3 regions of the Caballeronia sp. LZ035 genome follow, and region 2 is predicted to be linked to each of the others. Evidence: predicted binding sites of a transcription regulator. Region 2 holds the regulator's gene; each other region holds the start of a gene.

Region 1 (5,936 bases), on a different contig from region 2:
CTTCTCGCGTGTGAAGGGTGCAAAGTCTGGCGTGCGTTCGTTGCTGCTCGGCGTCTATGAGCAAGACGGCACGCTCAGGTACGCGGGCCATGTTGCGCCTCATCTGACGCCTGCGCGCAGTGCCGCGTTCAGCAAGCGCGCTCAAGCCTTGCTTCAGACTGAGCCCGCCTTCTACAACGCACCGCAACCCGAACGCGATCGCGAGTTCCACTGGCTCGCGCCCGACATTGTGGCGGAGGCGTCGTTCCTGGAATGGAAGCCCAACGGCGAAATCCGGCATCCCGTGTTTCATGCCCTGCGCGAAGACAAGCCTGCACAGGCCGTTACGGAAGAAAAGGTCATTGACGATCCACAAGTCGAAGGTCATGAGCGGATCGGCTCGACGCGCGAACGACCCGGTCCCCGCGGCACAGTCATCGTGGGGGACATCAAGATCAGCAACCCGCAGCGCGTGATGGATCAGGCCTCAGGCCGCATCAAGCTTGACGTCGTGCGGTACTACGAGGCGATCGCCGAGTGGGCGCTGCCCTACCTGCGTGCCCGGCCGCTTGCGCTTGTACGCGCGCCCGACGGTATTGCGGGCGAACTGTTTTTTCAGAAGCACTCCGAGCGTGCGCGCATTCCCGGCGTGGAGGAGTTGCCCGTGAGCCTGTATCCGGGACACAAGCCGCTGCTGGTTGCCAATACTGCCGATGCGCTCGTTGGTCTCGCTCAGATGAGCGTCGTCGAGATCCATTCGTGGAACGGCGCGGCGCCCGATCTGGAACATCCCGATCGCGTCATCTTTGACCTCGATCCCGATCCCGCCTTGCCTTGGTCAGCGATGCTGGAAGCCGCATCACTCGTCAAGGTCGTGCTGGATGAGCTGGGCCTGCGCTCATTTGCGAAGACGAGCGGCGGCAAGGGCTTTCATATCGTCGTGCCCCTCACCCGCCGACAGGGCTGGGAGGACGTGAAGCTTTTCTCCCAAGCGGTCGCACAGCACATGACGCGCGTCGTGCCGCAGCGATTCTCAGCTGTGCTGGGGCCGAAAAATCGCGTTGGCAAGATCTTCATCGACTATCTGCGCAATGGTCGCAGCGCCAGTACGGTGGCCGCGTTTTCGGTGCGCGCCCGCCCCGGCATGGCGGTTTCGATGCCGATATCGTGGGATGAGTTGAAGGACGTAAAAAGCGGTGATCAGTGGACGATGGCGCAAGCCATCCAGCGACAACGCACACTCGCAGCGGATCCGTGGGAAGGCTACTTGCGCACGCGGCAAGGCATCACCGCCGCGATGCGCCGGGCAGTCGGCATGAAGCGGTCGGCATGAAGCGCTAGACAGGCAGCACCTCACGCCGGCGGGACAGCAATCACCTTAGCCATGTCACCCACGCGCCTCGGTGCCCTTCAGTTCACCGTGCTTGTGGGAGTGCGTCGCCGCGTATTTGAGCTCAAAGTGGGCACCTTTGCCGCTTCTCGTCGGAGGAAAATGTTCGCCCTCGACACACGTGACTTCGAACGTATCCTTGCCATCGTCATGAACGACGGAATAGATGCCGGACAGCTTGACGATCTCACCGGGCTTATACGAGTTGTCGCCTGGCATCGTTGCACCTCCTCAGTAAAGAACAACGACAGCGAAGCAAGGCGCGTTCCGAGCAGCCACCGGCAAGCGGCTCCCGTTGTCCACGATCTACGCGGCAAGTCGATGCTCGTAGTAAGGCCGGTCTCGGTCCTCGAGAATCGCGTCGAGTGCTGCAAGGTCGGACGCCTGCGGATTTAGCCAGACGTCGACGTTTTCTCGCTTGATTGGGACGATGCAGCGGTCGTGGCCTGCTGCTTCCACCTCAGCAGGTGGTTCATCGGTGATGGCGGCAAACGAGAGGAGATCCGGCTGACCGGGAGCCGTCCACTTCGACCAGAGACACGCCACCATCAGCAACTGACCGCTGTTGGGGCGAAACTCCAGGACGACTTTTTCGCCGGGTGCCTGCGGTCCGTCATGCGTCTCGAATAACGTGTTCTCGCACTTTGCTCTCGCGACGTTCTCGTAAAAGACGTCAACGAGCAGCAATCCGTGTGTGTAGCCGAAACACGGCTTCCAGAACTTTTCCAGACTATCGCGCCGCGCGTTATATGTTCCGGGGTACTTAACATCATAGTTCGCAGGCTTCCCCGCGATGCGACACTGGTAGCGCATCGGCTTGACGACATACTGCCCGTCTTCGACCACGAGCACGGGCGCATAGTAGCCGGGAAAGATGCGTGAGTCACGGGGCTCTTGTTCAGTTCGACCGAAGTCGGCCAAGCGCCGTAACGCCGCATCGATCTTGTCGGTTGCGATGCGCTTGCTTTCGGTCGCCGCTTTGGTCGTTTTTGTCTGCAGCGTGCGTTCAGCATCGGCCAGCCGCGTTCGCTGCTTGAAAAGCTCCTGCTCGACCTTGGTCGCCTGTTCCGCGTTGTATCGATCAATGAAGGTCTTGATCTGACGCTCGTCATCGGTTTGAGGCTCGCGGAAGGCGTCTTCCATCGCCTTGGGGATTTTTGCCTTGCTGCCCTCGGCGCGCTCCCAGAACAGTCGCGCGAATTCGCGGATGTCCATCTGTGCGCCGAACATCTTCACGTAGCGGCGATAGTCAGCCTGGATTTGCGCGGAGTAACACATGTATTGGGTTCCCCTCTTGTCGTGATAGCGGCGCTCCAAGGAGTCGTGCCCAGGACGTCAGAGCGCCTCTTTGCACAGCGCCAGCATCTTCTTGATGACGGTGCACGAATAGTTCAGTTGCATGTCGCCCGTGAAGAGCGCCTGGACATTCGACTGGCGCACCGCGATGCCGGCGCCCTTCAGGTCGCGTTGTGCGATCTTGAGCGCCAGCTGGCCGAGGCGCACGCGCTCGAGCCAATCCATCCAAAGGCGATTGCGTCGAAGCCAGATGCGGCAACTCTCTACGAGATGATCGACTCGCCACTCGTAGGTGAGCGAATGGGAGGCTGCCACGGTCGCGACCAGGAAGCACAGCAGCTCCGCGCGCGCGTCCGACACATCCAACACTTCGTTGCTATCAGATCCGGCCATACGTCGTCTCGTTTCGTCCTTTACTTCGTACCTGGTGCTTGGAACCTATCGACATTCTCTAACTTTCGGAGGTAGGGGACCGTCCGCGGCGTGGGGCATGGCCGGTCCCCAATCCATGTGAAATGCAACTACCGATCTTGTTCATAAAACCCCACAGACTGTTCGCAAGAGCGCGCCGCTCGAGCCCTCAGCAATTCGCTTTCAGAGTGGACCGACGGGGGAAATCTACCGCCGGGCGCTCAATGCCCCGCCTGAAAAATAATTGTGGGCGCCGGCGCCGGAATCAACCTGACTTCGTCTTGGGCGCCCGGCTTGGGCAACGCCCAAGGATTGGTTACCGACCGCGCTGCCGGCGCCGTTCCGTATTCCCCGCAGTAACCAAGCAGGATAGTCGCCCGAGATGCCAGCCGCGACAAAAAAGGGCGCAATACCGCGTTGCGGATTTCGATGTAAAGTACTGTACATACATACAGTACTTATGCAAAATGGCAGCCCTGCCCAAACATGTCGAGTCGATTCACCCAAGCCTCTGGCGCGGATCGCAGTTGGCGCGTGCCTACGGTAAGACCGTCGACACCGGCTACGCGGCGTTGTCGGCGGAGTTGCCCGGCGGCGGCTGGCCGCTGGGTGCGCTCGTGGAATTACTGGTTCAGCAGCCCGGCATCGGGGAAATGCGTCTGATGCGCCCGGCGCTCGCGCGAGTAGCTCAGCAGGGTCAGCAGGCTCAACGCGCTCGGCGGCCCGTCGTGCTGCTGCAGGCGCCGCATGTGCCGAATGCGCTGGCGTTCTCGTACCTTGGCGTGCCGCTGGACAAGCTGATGTGGCTGCGTGCGTCGAAAACGGCGGACGCCTTGTGGTGCGCGGAGCGTGTGCTGCAGGCCGGAAGTTGCGGTGCGCTGCTGTTCTGGCAGCAGCACATCCGCTCCGAGGCGTTGCGGCGCTTGCATCTGGCCGCTCAGGCGACCGAGACGTTGCTGATCCTGGTGCGTCCGCTTGCCAGCGCCCAGGATGCGTCGCCGGCGACCTTACGGCTTGGCGTGCGACCGGCAGAGGGCGGGATCGCAGTCGACGTGATTAAACGGCGCGGTCCCAACCGAACTGAGCCATTGACCGTCACCCTACAACCGTCGCCGATCTTGCTGAGTCCCCATGGCCGTGTTCGTCGCCATTCACTTGTCCCGGCTTTCGCTGGAGGTGTTCAGACCGAGGTGGTCGCCTCTGTCTGAGCACGGGTGCGTGGTGCTCGAGCGCGACAAAGTCATCGTGCTCGATGCGCTGGCGAGGGACGCGGGCGTGCGAGTGGGGATGAAGCGCGGCGGGGTCACGACGCTCGCGCCCGAAGCGGTGATGTTCGACCGGAGCGCCGCGCGCGAACACGAGATGCAGCGCGAGGTGGCGATCGCGCTGCTGCGCTTCTCGCCGCAGGTGGCCGTGTGCGAAGAGGAAACCGTTGTCGTCGACGTCACCGCGAGCTTGCGCCTCTTCGGCGGCATCCTGCGTGTGTGCAGGGACATCAGGGACGTCGTCAAGACCATCGGCGTCACCGCGCGCATGAGCGTCGCGCCCACCGGCCGTGGTGCGTGGCTCCTCGCCAAGCCCGGCCACCGGCGCGTGCTCAAGATGCGTTCGCTCGAACGCTACCTGGGCGTCTTGCCCTTCATGGTGGTGCCGGAGCTGCGCCCCTTCGCCGACTGGTTCAACGGACTGGGCTGCCGCGTCCTGAGTGATATCCAACGCCTGCCCCGTGCAGGTTTAAAGAAGAGATGTGGCGTGGACCTACTCGATTCCCTGGACCGGGCCTATGGCCTGGCACCTGAACTGCACGAATGGCTCGAACTGCCGCCGACCTTCAGCGCACGCGTTGAACTGCCTGATCGCGTTGAGCATGCCGAAGCCATCCTCTTTTCCGCGCGGCGACTCGTCGTGCAGCTCTGCGGGTGGCTCGCGGCTCAGCAGCTGGCGCTCACGCATGCCACGATCACGCTCGAGCATGAACGCGGACGCCAGGCCATCGAACCGACGCTCATTGAGATCGCACTCGCTGAGCCAACCTGGCATGAAGAGCACCTCGTTCGTCTCTTGAAGGAGCGACTCGGGCGCACGGAGCTCGAAGCCGCGGTCATCGCCGTGCGGCTCACGGCCTCGGAAGTGCGAGCGGCCGAGCCGCCCAGCGATTCGCTGTTCCCCGAACCAGGTGGGTCAGCGCAAGACCATAACCGGCTGCTAGAGCTCTTGGCGGCACGTCTGGGCGCCGAAAATGTGCTGCGGCCAGCGCCCGCGCCTGATCATCGCCCGGAACACGCCAATCAGTGGGTGCCCGTGCAGAGCCCCTCGAAGACCCTCCCTGCGCCTGATGATCTCCCGCGACCGACGTGGCTGCTGCATGCGCCGTTACGGTTGATGGTCAAGAAGCATCGTCCGTTTTACGGTTCGCCGCTCAAGCTCGTCTCGACCGGCGAACGGATCGAGGCCGGATGGCATGACGGGGCGCTGGTGACGCGCGATTATTTTGTCGCGGAAGCGGAGGATAAAAGCTGCTACTGGATCTACCGCGAACGGCCGAGCGTCAAGACCGAGGAAACGCGCTGGTTCCTGCACGGGTTGTTCGGCTAAGCGGATAAGCAGGTGGCATTGTGGACTTTCCCTCATCGGCCCTGCCCGACTACGCGGAGCTTTTCGCGTTTAGTAAAACTTTTCGTTCCTGCAAGGCGCCTCGCACGGAGAGGAGCTGGTGCTGCGCGCGTCGCAACTCGGTTACGCGGGACTGGCCATCACCGACGAGTGTTCGGTCGCGGGCGTGGTGCGCGCGCATGTTCAGGCCAAGGAAGAGAAGCTGCCGCTGATTATCGGCTCGTACTTTCGTCTGGTTCATGCGAAT
Region 2 (5,936 bases):
CATAGATGAGGCCGGAGATCACCGGCGACACCGAGAACGGCAGATCGATCAGCGTGGTGAGCAGCGCCTTGCCGCGAAAGTCGAACTTCGCGATGGCCCACGAAGCCGCCAGCCCGAACACGAGATTCAGCGGCACGGCGATCGCGGCCGTCAGGAGCGTCAGCTTGATCGCGGACCACGCATCCGGGTCCTTCAGCGACTCGAAGTAGTAGTCGAGGCCCTTGGCGAAGGCCTGCGCGAACACGGCCGCGAGCGGCACGACGAGAAAGAACGCCAGGAACGCGAGCGCGATGCCCGTCAGCAGCCAGCGCACCGCGCGCGGTTCGGTGACGGGATTGAGCGTGTGCGTGTCGCGCTGCGACGAGGTTTGCAATGGCAGGACCTTGCTCATGCCGGTTCTCCCGCCGCCTGGGACACTCGTGCGGGCGCGGCTCCGGTCTTGCTGGTGCGCCGTTGCAGGAACCACTGCAAGGTGTTGATGAGCAGCAGCATCAGGAAGGACACGCACAGCATCACGACGGCGAGTGCGGTGGCGCCGGCATAGTCGTACTGTTCGAGCTTGGTGATGATGAGCAGCGAGGTGATCTCGGACTTCATCGGCACGTTGCCGGCGATGAAAATGACCGAGCCGTATTCGCCGAGCGCACGCGCGAACGCCAGCGCGAAGCCCGTCAGCAAGGCGGGCAACAGCGACGGCAGCACCACCCGGCGGAACGTCAGCCAGCGCGACGCGCCAAGGCATGCGGCGGCTTCTTCCTGCTCGCGCTCGAAGTCCTCCAGCACCGGCTGCACCGTGCGCACGACGAACGGCAGGCCGATGAACGTCAGCGCGACCAGCACGCCGAGCGGCGTAAACGCGACCTTGATGCCGAGCGGCGCGAGATACTGGCCCACCCAGCCGTTGCTCGCATAGACCGCGGCGAGCGAGATGCCCGCGACCGACGTGGGCAGCGCGAACGGCAGGTCGACCATCGCATCGACGATGCGCTTGAACGGGAACGTGTAGCGCACCAGCACCCACGCGACGAGAAAGCCGAACACGGCGTTGATGAGCGCGCCGCCGAGGGCCGCGCTGAACGTCAGCCGGTACGAGGCCAGCACGCGCGGCGAGGTCACCGCGCGGACGAACTGGGCCCAGTCGAGCGTCGCGGTCTTCGCGAAGGTGGCCGCAAGCGGAATCAGCACCACGAGGCTCAGATAAGCCAGCGTGATGCCGAGGGTCAGGCCGAAACCGGGCAACGCGCTCGGTTTCCTGAATGTGAAGGTCGTCATCCTTGAGTCTTCCTTTTGCGCCGGGGGAGGCGCGTACTGCCGGGGTACTGCCTGAACGACGCGCGGCGTCATGGGTGCGCCGCGTCGTCGTGACCTGTCCTTACTGCGGCTGGTAGATCGAGTCGAACACGCCGCCATCGGCAAAGTGCGTCTTCTGCGCCTTGGCCCAGCCGCCGAACGTGTCGTCGATGGTGTAGAGCTTCAGCTTCGGAAACTGCTTCGTGAGGTCGGCCGGCACGGTCTTCGAACGCGGCCGATAGAAGTTGCGCGCGGCGATCTGCTGGCCTTCGTCGCTATACAGATACTTGAGATACGCCTCGGCGAGCTTGCGCGTGCCGTGCTTGTCGACGACCTTGTCCACCACCGCGACCGGCGGCTCCGCCAGGATGCTCACCGACGGCACCACGATCTCGAACTTCTCCGGACCGAACTCCTTCAGCGACAGGAACGCCTCGTTCTCCCACGCGATCAGCACGTCGCCCTGGCCGCGCTGCACGAAGCTCGTCGTTGCGCCGCGCGCGCCGGAATCGAGCACGCCCGCGTTCTTGTAGAGCTTCGTCACGAAGTCCTTCGCGCTCTGCTCGTTGCCGCCCGGCTTGTGCTGCGCATACGCCCACGCGGCAAGGTAGTTCCAGCGCGCGCCGCCCGAGGTCTTCGGATTCGGCGTGACGATCGACACGCCCGGCTTCGCCAGATCGTCCCAGTCCTTGATGTGCTTCGGATTGCCCTTGCGCACCAGGAACACGATGGTCGAGGTGTACGGCGAGGCGTTGTCCGGCAGACGCTTTTGCCAGTCCGCGTTGACGAGCCCCTTGCTCGCCAGGGCGTCGATGTCATACGCCAGCGCAAGGGTAACGACGTCGGCCTGCAGACCGTCGAGGACCGCACGGGCCTGACCGCCGGAGCCGCCGTGCGACTGCTTGAAGGTGACGGTCTCGCCCGTCTCGGCCTTCCACTTCTTCGCGAAGGCCTGATTGAAGTCCTGATAGAGCTCGCGCGTCGGATCGTAGGACACGTTCAAGAACGATGTCTCCGCGCTCGCTGACGCCGCCATGCCGATGCCCGCAGCCGTCAGTGCCGCCGCCGCAAGCAGGCGTCGCGCGCCCCGGCCCAATCCCCATTTCAAGCTTTGCATTCCCCGTTCTCCGTCTTATCGAATTGACGGAATCAGTCTAACTAGGCGTCTATATGATTAGAAATAATCGTTTCTCACTTTTTTATACGTAAAACTGCTAAGAAGCTTATTCCTGTGCGTAGAAAGGCACTCCGGCCGCGCATCGAGCGTATCGGGGGCCTGCAAGGCCGAACTTAAAGTAAAGCTTGAAAAGCGCGGAATACTGTATAAAAATACAGTCACCTGTCCATCCATACAGTGCCCCAGGGGTCCGAGCCAGTGAACAAGACATCCAAACTCACCGCGCGGCAGCAGCAGGTGTTCGAGCTGATCCAGCGCGCGATCGAGCGTACGGGCTTCCCGCCCACACGCGCCGAGATCGCCGCCGAACTCGGCTTCAGTTCGGCCAATTCGGCCGAGGAACATCTCAGGGCGCTCGCACGCAAGGGCGTGATCGAACTCGCGGCGGGCTCGTCGCGCGGCATTCGCCTGCTCGCCGAGGCAACGCGCATCGAGCGGCTGGAAGACATGCCGCATCAGTTCACGCTCCCGCATGCGAGCATCATGCAGCTCTCGCTGCCGCTCGTCGGCCGGGTTGCGGCCGGTAGTCCCATCCTCGCGCAGGAGCACATCTCGCAGCACTACGCGTGTGACCCGGCGCTGTTTTCGAGCAAGCCGGACTACTTGCTGAAGGTGCGCGGGCTGTCCATGCGCGACGCGGGCATTCTCGACGGCGACCTGCTCGCCGTGCAGAAGCGCACCGAAGCAAAGGACGGGCAAATCGTCGTCGCGCGTCTGGGCGACGACGTGACGGTGAAGCGCTGGAAGCGTCATCGCGATGGCGTCGAGCTGATCGCCGAGAATCCGGACTACGAGAACATTTTCGTGCGCTCCGGCAGCGGCGAGTTCGCGCTCGAAGGCATTGCGGTCGGCCTGATTCGTTCCGGCGAATTCTGACGTCCCCGCATAAGCGTTGGTGAGATCAATGAGGCCAAGACTCGGAAAAGATTCGGAATTTTGATGTCCCGCTTGTCCCAAAGAGACAAGAAATGTCCTGGACAAAGCGGAATATCACCTCACCAACCGCAGCGACGCTCACTCGGGCGTTCAACCGAAAAACCAGCATGACGGCCACCGTTCACGGCGCGCCGCTGTGCGCCCTATCGTCTGGAGAGTCACCATGGAACGTTTCGCCCGCTTGTTGCCCTTCCGCCAATTCGGCCGTCTGCGTCATCTGCGCACGCTGATTTCGTGCGGCATGCCGCGCGCCGAAACCACGCCGGATCTCTTCGAGACGGACATGCCCGCACTGCCGTCGCGTCAACCTGCTTTTGCGCGGGTGTCGCTGAACAGCACCGTGCACGCGGAAGCGGCGGAACGCGCGCCGGTGCGCGTTTATCGTGGACAATCCCGCGTAATCCTGGTCGGCAAGATCGACGAAGTGTCGCGCATGCTCGACCGCTGCATCGCCGAGGAAAGCGCCGGACTGGCGGGCGGAATCCTCGCATAAGCGGGGTTCGGCAGACGTTGAATTCCGGTTCGCGGGATTTATCGGGCGCATGCGCGGTCAATCGGAATTCACGTTCCGCACGAGGCCCTTCCGTCGCATGTCCCGCACTACCCGCTTCACCCTGACCACGCTCGTCGTCCTGATCGTCATCGGACTGCTGGGATATCTCTACGCATCGCCGTATATCGCATTGAATCGCCTCAAGCGCGCGGCCGATGCGCGCGACGCGCAGACGGTCAACCAATATGTCGATTACCCCGCGCTGCGCGCGAGCCTCAAGGAGCAGGTTGCCGCCCTGCTCACGCGGCGCGTGGACATTCAGAAGAGCGGCAATCCGCTGGCGATCATCGGGGCGATGATCGGCGCGGCGGTGGTCGGTCCGCTGGTGGATACCTACGCCACGCCTGACGGTGTCGCGGCCATTCTCAACGGCATCCCGCCGCGCGGCACACCCGGCGAACGTCCGCCGCCGGCCGGAACGAACGAGCCGCCGGTTTCATCGGGAGCGCCGGCTTCGGGCAACAATGCCCCAGCGCCCGATGCGGCGCCCCAACCGCCCGCCACGACAGCGGGCTATCAAGGCTTGAACACTTTCGTCGTGACCTATCAGCACGGCGCAGGCGACGCCCGCTACTCAGCCATTTTTCACCGCGATGGCCTCGTATCGTGGAAGCTCGTCGCGGTGAACCTGGACGGCTGAAGCGTCGTTCAGGCGCCCGCTTCGGCCTTGGCGGGCCGGGCCGCCATGGCAGCGTCTTCTTCCGCCTCGGTCGATTCCCCCGCCTGACACACGGCGACCAGAATGCTGCACTTCACGCGGTCGAGCAGCGGCGTGTTCCCCGCGCCCATCCACCAGCGCGCGAGTCCATTGCGGCAGCGATGCCCGACGACCACCAGATCCACGTTCAGCTGATCGGCGAGCGCCGCGATTTCATCGATCGGATGACCGAACGCGAAATGTCCCTGCGCCGCCAGGCCGCGTTCGCGCAACCAGTCCACGCCTTCCTGGAGGATGTCGCGCGCGGCGTCCTCGAAGCGGCCGCAGGCCATGTCGGTCAGCAGCCCGGCGCTCTGTGCGATGCTCGATCGCATGTCGACGACAGCCAGAATGTGCGTTTCCGCCTTCAGGTCGAGCGCGAGATTCGCGCCCTGACGCAGCGCCTTGCGACCCTCTCTGGAGCCGTCATAGCACAGCAGGATTTTTCGATAGCTATCCATCTTGACCTCCCTGGCCGGAGTTGCCCTGCGCGCCGGCGTTCCGGATCGGAATGGGGCACGTGAAGGCAATGCGATTTCCCGTGGTGTCACATCTTCATCATCGTGTGTCGCTCAGAGCGTCACAACGGTGGAAAACGCTAACCGGACGCGTACGCCGTATACGCAAGCTGGCGTCGTGCCAGCCGTGCAACATTCCTGCCAGACAAGCCTCGAACGATACAGGCGGAACAAACCACGCAACGCACGCACGGTTTCGAAACGGCCTTGCCGCTTGCCACGGCACGCCGAGCGCCACGCTGGTGCATTGGATTACACTAGCCCGCTGGATTTCCCATCGATTTTTCCCGCAACACGATTGCATGACTGATCAAACATTGCAGCAGCCAGCGCGTGCCGGCACACCCGCCATCGAGTTCAGTGACGTCAGGAAGCACTACGGCACACGCACCGTCGTGGACGGCCTTTCGTTCGACGTGCGTCCCGGCGAGTGCTTCGGCCTGCTCGGCCCGAACGGCGCCGGCAAGACGACGACGCTCAAGATGCTGCTCGGCATCACGTCGCCGGACAGCGGCTCGATACGGCTCTTCGGCGAGCCCGTTCCGGCGCGTGCCCGCTTCGCTCGCGAGCGTGTGGGCGTGGTGCCGCAGTTCGACAATCTCGATCCCGATTTCACCGTCCGCGAAAACCTCGTCGTGTTCGGCCGCTACTTCGGCCTGAAGGGTGCGCGCATGGACGCGCTCGTGCCGTCGCTGCTCGAATTCGCGCGGCTAGAGAGCAAGGCCGATGCGCGTGTCGGCGAACTGTCGGGCGGCATGAAGCGGC
Region 3 (5,936 bases), on a different contig from region 2:
CGAGAGGTGTCTTGGGAAGTTGAGAATCTGCGCGGCCAGCTTCGCCCACATCGTGATGAGGGGGTTCTGCGGGTCAAGCCCAGACTCCTCGAAGCGGCGCAGCAGGTCCTGTGAGTGATCGAACCATTGATGGCTCTTCGCGACCTTGTCTACGATCTGCGGATCAATGCCGAGCGCCTTGCCGGTTTCGCGCAACGCGCCGCGAGGCCGGTATGTGGACACCGCTGCCGCGATCGCTGCGCGATCCCGTCCGTATTTGCGATAGATGTATTGGATGACCTCTTCACGCCGCTGATGCTCGAAGTCGACGTCGATATCAGGCGGCTCGCCGCGTTCCTTGCTGATAAATCGCTCGAACAACATGTTGCCGCGCGAAGGATCGACTTCAGTCACGCCCAGGCAGTAACAGACCGCGCTGTTCGCAGCCGACCCGCGTCCCTGACACAGGATGTGCTGGCTACGTGCGAAACGCACGATGTCATAGACCGTGAGAAAGTACGCTTCATAGCGCATCTCGCCGATCAACTGTAATTCGTATTCGATTTGCTTTTGCACGTCATGCGGAATGCCCGCAGGAAAGCGTTTATGCGCGCCGATGTAGGTTTCCTGCCGCAAATACGCTTCGTGCGTAAAACCCTCCGGTACGAGCTCGTCGGGATATTCGTAGCGCAGTTCGTCCAACGAGAACGTGCAGCGCTCGAAGATGTTGAGCGTTTGAGCCACTGCATGAGCTGGATATAAGTTGCTGATCCGCAGGCGTGAGCGAAGGTGTTGCTCCGCGTTGGGCGCGAGATCGTAACCGCACTCGGCAACGGGTTTGCCGACGCGGATCGCCGTCATCGTGTCTTGCAGCGGTTTGCGGGAGCGCACATGCATGACCACATTTCCCAGCGCGACCACCGGCACCCGATGTTGCTCCGCGACGTACTCGACGCTGCCGCGGTGAATGTCATCCATCGCGCGTTGATGCAGGATCAAGCCGACCCAGCCGCGCGACGGAAACGTCTCGTTGAGCCATTCAACCTGCGCGGAGAGTGCCTCTTCTTTTGCCGGAAAATCCGGCACGAGGATCGCCAGACAATCGGGCATGCCCCGCAAGTGGGCGTATTCCTTGTCGGGCTTCGACAGATCGTGCGGCGTGAGCAAGTACGTGCCTTTTTCAGCGCGCATGCGCCCGAGCGTGATCAGCTCGGACAGGTTGCCGTAGCCGTTACGGTTCTGTGCGAGCAGGATAAGGCCGAATGCCGGACGCTTGTCGGCGTGGACGAGTCGAAAGTAGGAGCCAATGATGAGCGGCAGCTTTTCTTCCTTGGCCTGCACGTGCGCGCGCACGACGCCGGCGAGTGAACACTCATCGGTGATCGCAAGGCCCGAATAGCCGAGTTGCGACGCACGCAGCACGAGCTCTTCGCCGTGCGATGCGCCATGGAGAAACGAGAAGTTCGTGAACGCGAAAAGCTCCGCGTAGTCAGGAAGCGTTGACGAAAAGAGATCCACGGCAACACCACCGATTATCCAAACAGCCCGTGAAGGAACCAGCGGACTTCTTCCGTCTTCACGCTCGGTCGTTCACGGTAGATCCAGTAGCAGCTTTTATCCGCGGCCTCGGCGACATAGTAGTCGCGCGACACCAGTTCACCGTCGTGCCACCCGGCCTCAATGCGCTCGCCCGTCGAGACGAGTTTTAGCGGGGATCCGTAGAACGGTCGGTGATGCTTGATCATTAGCCGCACGGGCGCGTCAAGCAGCCACGTCGGCCGTGGAAGTTCGGCCGGAGGAGGGCACGCTTTCGTTGCAGCTTGCACTGGGACCCACTGATTCGCGTGTTCGGGGCGATGGTCCGAAGTCGGTGCAGGCCGCAAGACGTTCTCGGCGCCAAGCCGCGCGACCAGCAGTTCGAGCAAGCGATTGTGATCTTGAGCTGATCCGCCGGGCTCAGGGAACAGCGAGTCGCTCGGCGGCTCTGCCGGCTCCACTTTCGATGCTGTCAGACGCAGGGCAATAACGGCTGCCTCAAGTTCAATGCGCCCGAGCCGTTCCTTCAAAAGACGAACGAGATGCTCTTCCTGCCATGTCGGCTCGGCAAGCGCAATATCGATCGTCGTCGGCTCGATCGCCTGACGGCCGCGTTCGTGTTCGAGCGTGATCGTCGCCTGCGTGAGCGCGAGCTGCTGCGCGCTCAGCCAACCGCACAACTGCACGATCAGCCGTCGTGCGGAAAATAGGACGGCTTCGGCGTGCTCGACGCGATCAGGCAACTCGGTGCGCGCGCTGAACGACGGCGGCAGCTCCAGCCACTCGTAGAGTTCCGGTGACAGGCCATAGGCGCGGTCAAGCGAATCCAGTAAATCCACACCGCACCTCTTTTTAAGTCCTGCCCGTGGCAGGCGGCGAACATCGTTGAGCACTTGGCAACCAAGGCCGTTGAACCATTCCCCAAAAGACCGAACTTCGGGGACCACCATGAAAGGAAGCTCCCCGAGACTGCGTTCAAGCGAGGCCATTTTGAGTACCCGCCGGCGGCCGCGTTTGGCGAGAAGCCACGCGCCTTGGCCCGTAGGCGCGACGCTCATGCGGGCGGTCAAGCCGATCGTGTTGACTGTCTCTCGGATCTGCCGGCAAACGTGTCGGATGCCGCCGAACAGACGCAGACTTGCGGTCACGTCCACGACAATCGTTTCCTCTTCCCGCACCGCTACCTGAGGCGAAAAGCGCAGCAGCGCGAAGGCGACTTCGCGTTGCACATCAAGCTCGCGCGTGGGGCTGCGGTCAAACATCAACGCATCCACCGCGAGCGTCGTGACGCCACCGCGCTTCATGCCTACCATTACTCCGGCCTCTCTTGCCACCTGATCAAGCACAATGACCTTGTCACGTTCGAGCACGACACAGCCGTGTTCAGCCCGAGGCGAGTACCTCGGCCGAAACACCTCCAGCGAGAGCCGGGGCAGGAAGATGGCGACGAACACGGCCATGAGGGCTAAGCAGAATCGGTGAAGGTTGAAGGTGGATGGAGAGTTGGTCGGTGCGCGTGGGTCCTCGTCTCTTGATCACGTCGACGACGATTCCGCCATTGGCCGGCCGTACACCGAGCCGTAACGTCGCAGGCGATGAATCCTGGGCGGCGGCAAGCGGTCGGACCAGAATCAGCAGGGTTTCTGTTGCTTGTGCCGCCAGATGCAAACGCCGCAGTGCTTCAGACCGGATATGCTGCTGCCACAAGAGCAGTGCACCGCAACTTCGTGCGTTCAGCACACGCTCGGCGCACCACAGGGCGTCCGCTGTCTTGGGTGCGCGCAACATCATGAGCTTGTCCAGCGGCACGCCCAGATAGGCGAACGCCAAGCTGTTCGGTATGTGCGGCGCCTGTAGCAGGGCGACCGGCCGCTTGCTTGAGGCGACGAGTGCAGGGTTGAGCAAGCGCATCTCCCCGATGCCTGGCTGTTGCACCAGTAATTCCACCAGCGCGCCAACCGGCCAACCGCCGCCGGGCAGTTCCGCAGACAGCGCAGCGTAGCCGGTGTCGATTGTTTTGCCATAGGCACGTGCGAGCTGAGACCCACGCCAAAGCGCCGGGTGAATCGACTCGATGTGTTTAGGCAAAGCGGCCATGATCGGTAATAGCGGGGCGTGAAACCACTGTATAAATGTACAGTATCGAGTGTAGCGCAAAACTCGATGCGATGATCTGCACCTTTTTATGTTGCCGCGGAAACTTGACCCGAATGCTCGCTCCGAGACGCCGACGTTCGAGGTCGTCGACCTCGTCGCCAAGCCGTGCGAGACGTCTAGCGACGTGACGATTGATGAGGCTGTTGCCTATGCAAATGTCGGCGAGCCTTATTTGCAAGAGAATGACCAACCCGTGGGGGCAGGGTCGCCCGACGAGTTCAAACCATTGTCGAGCTAACGACAATGTGGGACCGCCACTACTACGCCTGATGGAATCGATCGCGCGGCGGAGCGGAGTTGCCTGCAGCGCGGCGTCGATCTAGGTCGTTGAAAGTGCGTAAGCCGACCGCACTTGCGTACAAGCGGGCAGTCGGAACGGCTGATTTTGCGAGGGGGCGAACGGAGCCGACGAGGGCGACTAGTATGTTAAGAACACACGAGGAGCGCAATGGATCTACCCGATATTGACGAGCTGAATGGCGCGCGGGCCGACCTCTTGTGCTTTCTGGTGGCAACGCTTGCTGCCTCGCATGCGCTGACACAGGAGTGGCGGGTGGATCACGTCGTGGATAGCTGCCGCATTTGGCTTAAGCGAAACCTCGTTACGATGAGCTGGCCGGAGCGCGTGCGCATCGGACAATTGGCCCTCAACATTGCCCGCCGTGATTTGAAGAGCGCAGGGATCGCCCTTCGTCAATCCGATGTGCCAGTGCTCTTCACTGGCGACATGGGGTTAAACCATGCGAGCACGGTGGTCCAGAAGATGATGAAGCTGTGCCGCGAAGCAACCGGCACGGCAACATAGACAAACTAGGCGAACAGCTGAACCTTACAGGAGGCGGCAGTGTGCTACTCGGCGCAGATCCAAGCGGACTATCGACGCTATGTGAAGATGTTTGGCGCACAGATGGATATCCGCGAGTTCGCGCGCCTGTTCTGGGAACGCGCCGAAGGCAGCAAGGCCAAGATCCCGAAAGCGATGGAGGACGCCTTTCTTCATCCAGATAACGACGACGAACGCCAGATCAAGGAATTCATCGATCGTTTCAACACCGGGCAGGCGAACACACTCGAACAGGATCTTTTCAAGCAGCGCACCCGCCTCGCCGATGCCGAACGTGCGTTACAGATAAAGGTCACGAAAGCGGCGACAGAAAGCCGCCGTATCGCCACCGATAAGATCGATTCCGCTCTTCGTCGGCTCGACGACCTGCGGCGCACAACACCCAAGGATCGCGACTTCCGAATCTTTCCTGGACACTATGCGCCGGTGCTGATCATCGAAGACGGACAGTACGTGGTGAAGCCGATGCGCTATCAATGTCGTATCGCGGGCAAGCCTGAGAACTATGATCGGCGCTTCCCCGGCACGTATAACGCCCGTCGGGATAATCTTGAAGGGTTCTGGAAGCCGTGTTTTGGCCATACGCACGGCATCATGCTGGTCGACGTGTTCTATGAAAACGTCAGCAAGGCCAAGATGGAAGGCACGCTCCTGGAATCGCATGAGCAGGACGAAAATGTTGTCCTGGAATTCCGTCCGAACAACGGCCAGTTGATGCACGTCGCCTGCCTTTGGTCGCGATGGACTGCGCCTGGGGAGCCTGATTTACTCTCCTTCGCCGCGATCACAGATGAACCGCCGCCTGAGGTCGAAGCGGCCGGCCATGACCGTTGTATCGTCCCAATCAAGGCGGAAAACATCGAGGCATGGTTGAGCCCGGGCAGATCCGATCTCGAAGCGATGTATGCCATTCTCGATGATCGCGACCGGCCATATTATGAGCACCGTCTCGCTGCGTGAAGGCTTTTGTCGCATCGCAGCTGGTCAGCTATCAACGGACGACGAGGAGGAGCGCATGACCCAACTGACCACCGCGCTGGCGCTACGTGCTGCGATCAACGTGTTGCGAGATTCTGCTGAATCACGCCGAATGCCGAGCGGAGAGGCGCTTGATGACGCATGTGCGCGCCTTCATGCTGAAGCGGCTGAAGTACTGGAAGACGCCCTCCCGGCACTTCGCGAGCATGAATAGTTGATCTCGTCGCATGCGAAAGCGAATTGGGCGGCTGCCAAGTGCGTTCGGCAAGCTGCACGACCTCCTCGCCTCGGATAGTGGCAAAAAATCAGCGCTGCAGCGGAGAGCAGGGCATGCTGGTTGCCTCCGTATCTCAAATCGAGAGCAGGAACGACATGGCAGGCGACGCATTGTTTAGCTGGCCCAGATCGTGAGCGTCTCAGGCATCTCCTTAGTGGTGCACGA

What was found. Region 2 encodes LexA, which represses DNA repair genes until DNA is damaged. Its sites were predicted from a motif close to ACTGTATNNNNATACAGT; they were not measured.
Region 1: imuA (translesion DNA synthesis-associated protein ImuA) is a predicted target of LexA. The motif match lies at 3,515-3,532, and genes of this name have one in related genera.
Region 3: imuA (translesion DNA synthesis-associated protein ImuA) is a predicted target of LexA. The motif match lies at 3,639-3,656, and genes of this name have one in related genera.

The regions. Positions count from the first base shown of each region.
Region 1 is NZ_JARUXS010000006.1:26,070-32,005, forward strand. Features, by position in the region: gene ligD (DNA ligase D) at 1-1,312, shown strand, start outside; gene QCE88_RS39640 (hypothetical protein) at 1,367-1,588, opposite strand; gene QCE88_RS39645 (SOS response-associated peptidase family protein) at 1,676-2,647, opposite strand; gene QCE88_RS39650 (hypothetical protein) at 2,705-3,058, opposite strand; gene imuA (translesion DNA synthesis-associated protein ImuA) at 3,544-4,284, shown strand; gene QCE88_RS39660 (DNA polymerase Y family protein) at 4,208-5,671, shown strand; gene QCE88_RS39665 (error-prone DNA polymerase) at 5,790-5,936, shown strand, end outside.
Region 2 is NZ_JARUXS010000001.1:1,711,074-1,717,009, reverse strand. Features, by position in the region: gene cysW (sulfate ABC transporter permease subunit CysW) at 1-391, opposite strand, end outside; gene cysT (sulfate ABC transporter permease subunit CysT) at 388-1,272, opposite strand; gene QCE88_RS08105 (sulfate ABC transporter substrate-binding protein) at 1,373-2,407, opposite strand; gene lexA (transcriptional repressor LexA) at 2,666-3,343, shown strand; gene QCE88_RS08095 (hypothetical protein) at 3,567-3,896, shown strand; gene QCE88_RS08090 (DUF2939 domain-containing protein) at 3,994-4,596, shown strand; gene QCE88_RS08085 (universal stress protein) at 4,605-5,114, opposite strand; gene nodI (nodulation factor ABC transporter ATP-binding protein NodI) at 5,474-5,936, shown strand, end outside.
Region 3 is NZ_JARUXS010000013.1:13,796-19,731, reverse strand. Features, by position in the region: partial or broken gene QCE88_RS41475 (error-prone DNA polymerase) at 1-1,497, opposite strand, end outside; gene QCE88_RS41470 (DNA polymerase Y family protein) at 1,512-2,975, opposite strand; gene imuA (translesion DNA synthesis-associated protein ImuA) at 2,899-3,612, opposite strand; gene QCE88_RS41460 (hypothetical protein) at 4,121-4,477, shown strand; gene QCE88_RS41455 (SOS response-associated peptidase family protein) at 4,517-5,476, shown strand; gene QCE88_RS41450 (hypothetical protein) at 5,532-5,708, shown strand; gene QCE88_RS42215 (AbrB/MazE/SpoVT family DNA-binding domain-containing protein) at 5,936-5,936, shown strand, end outside.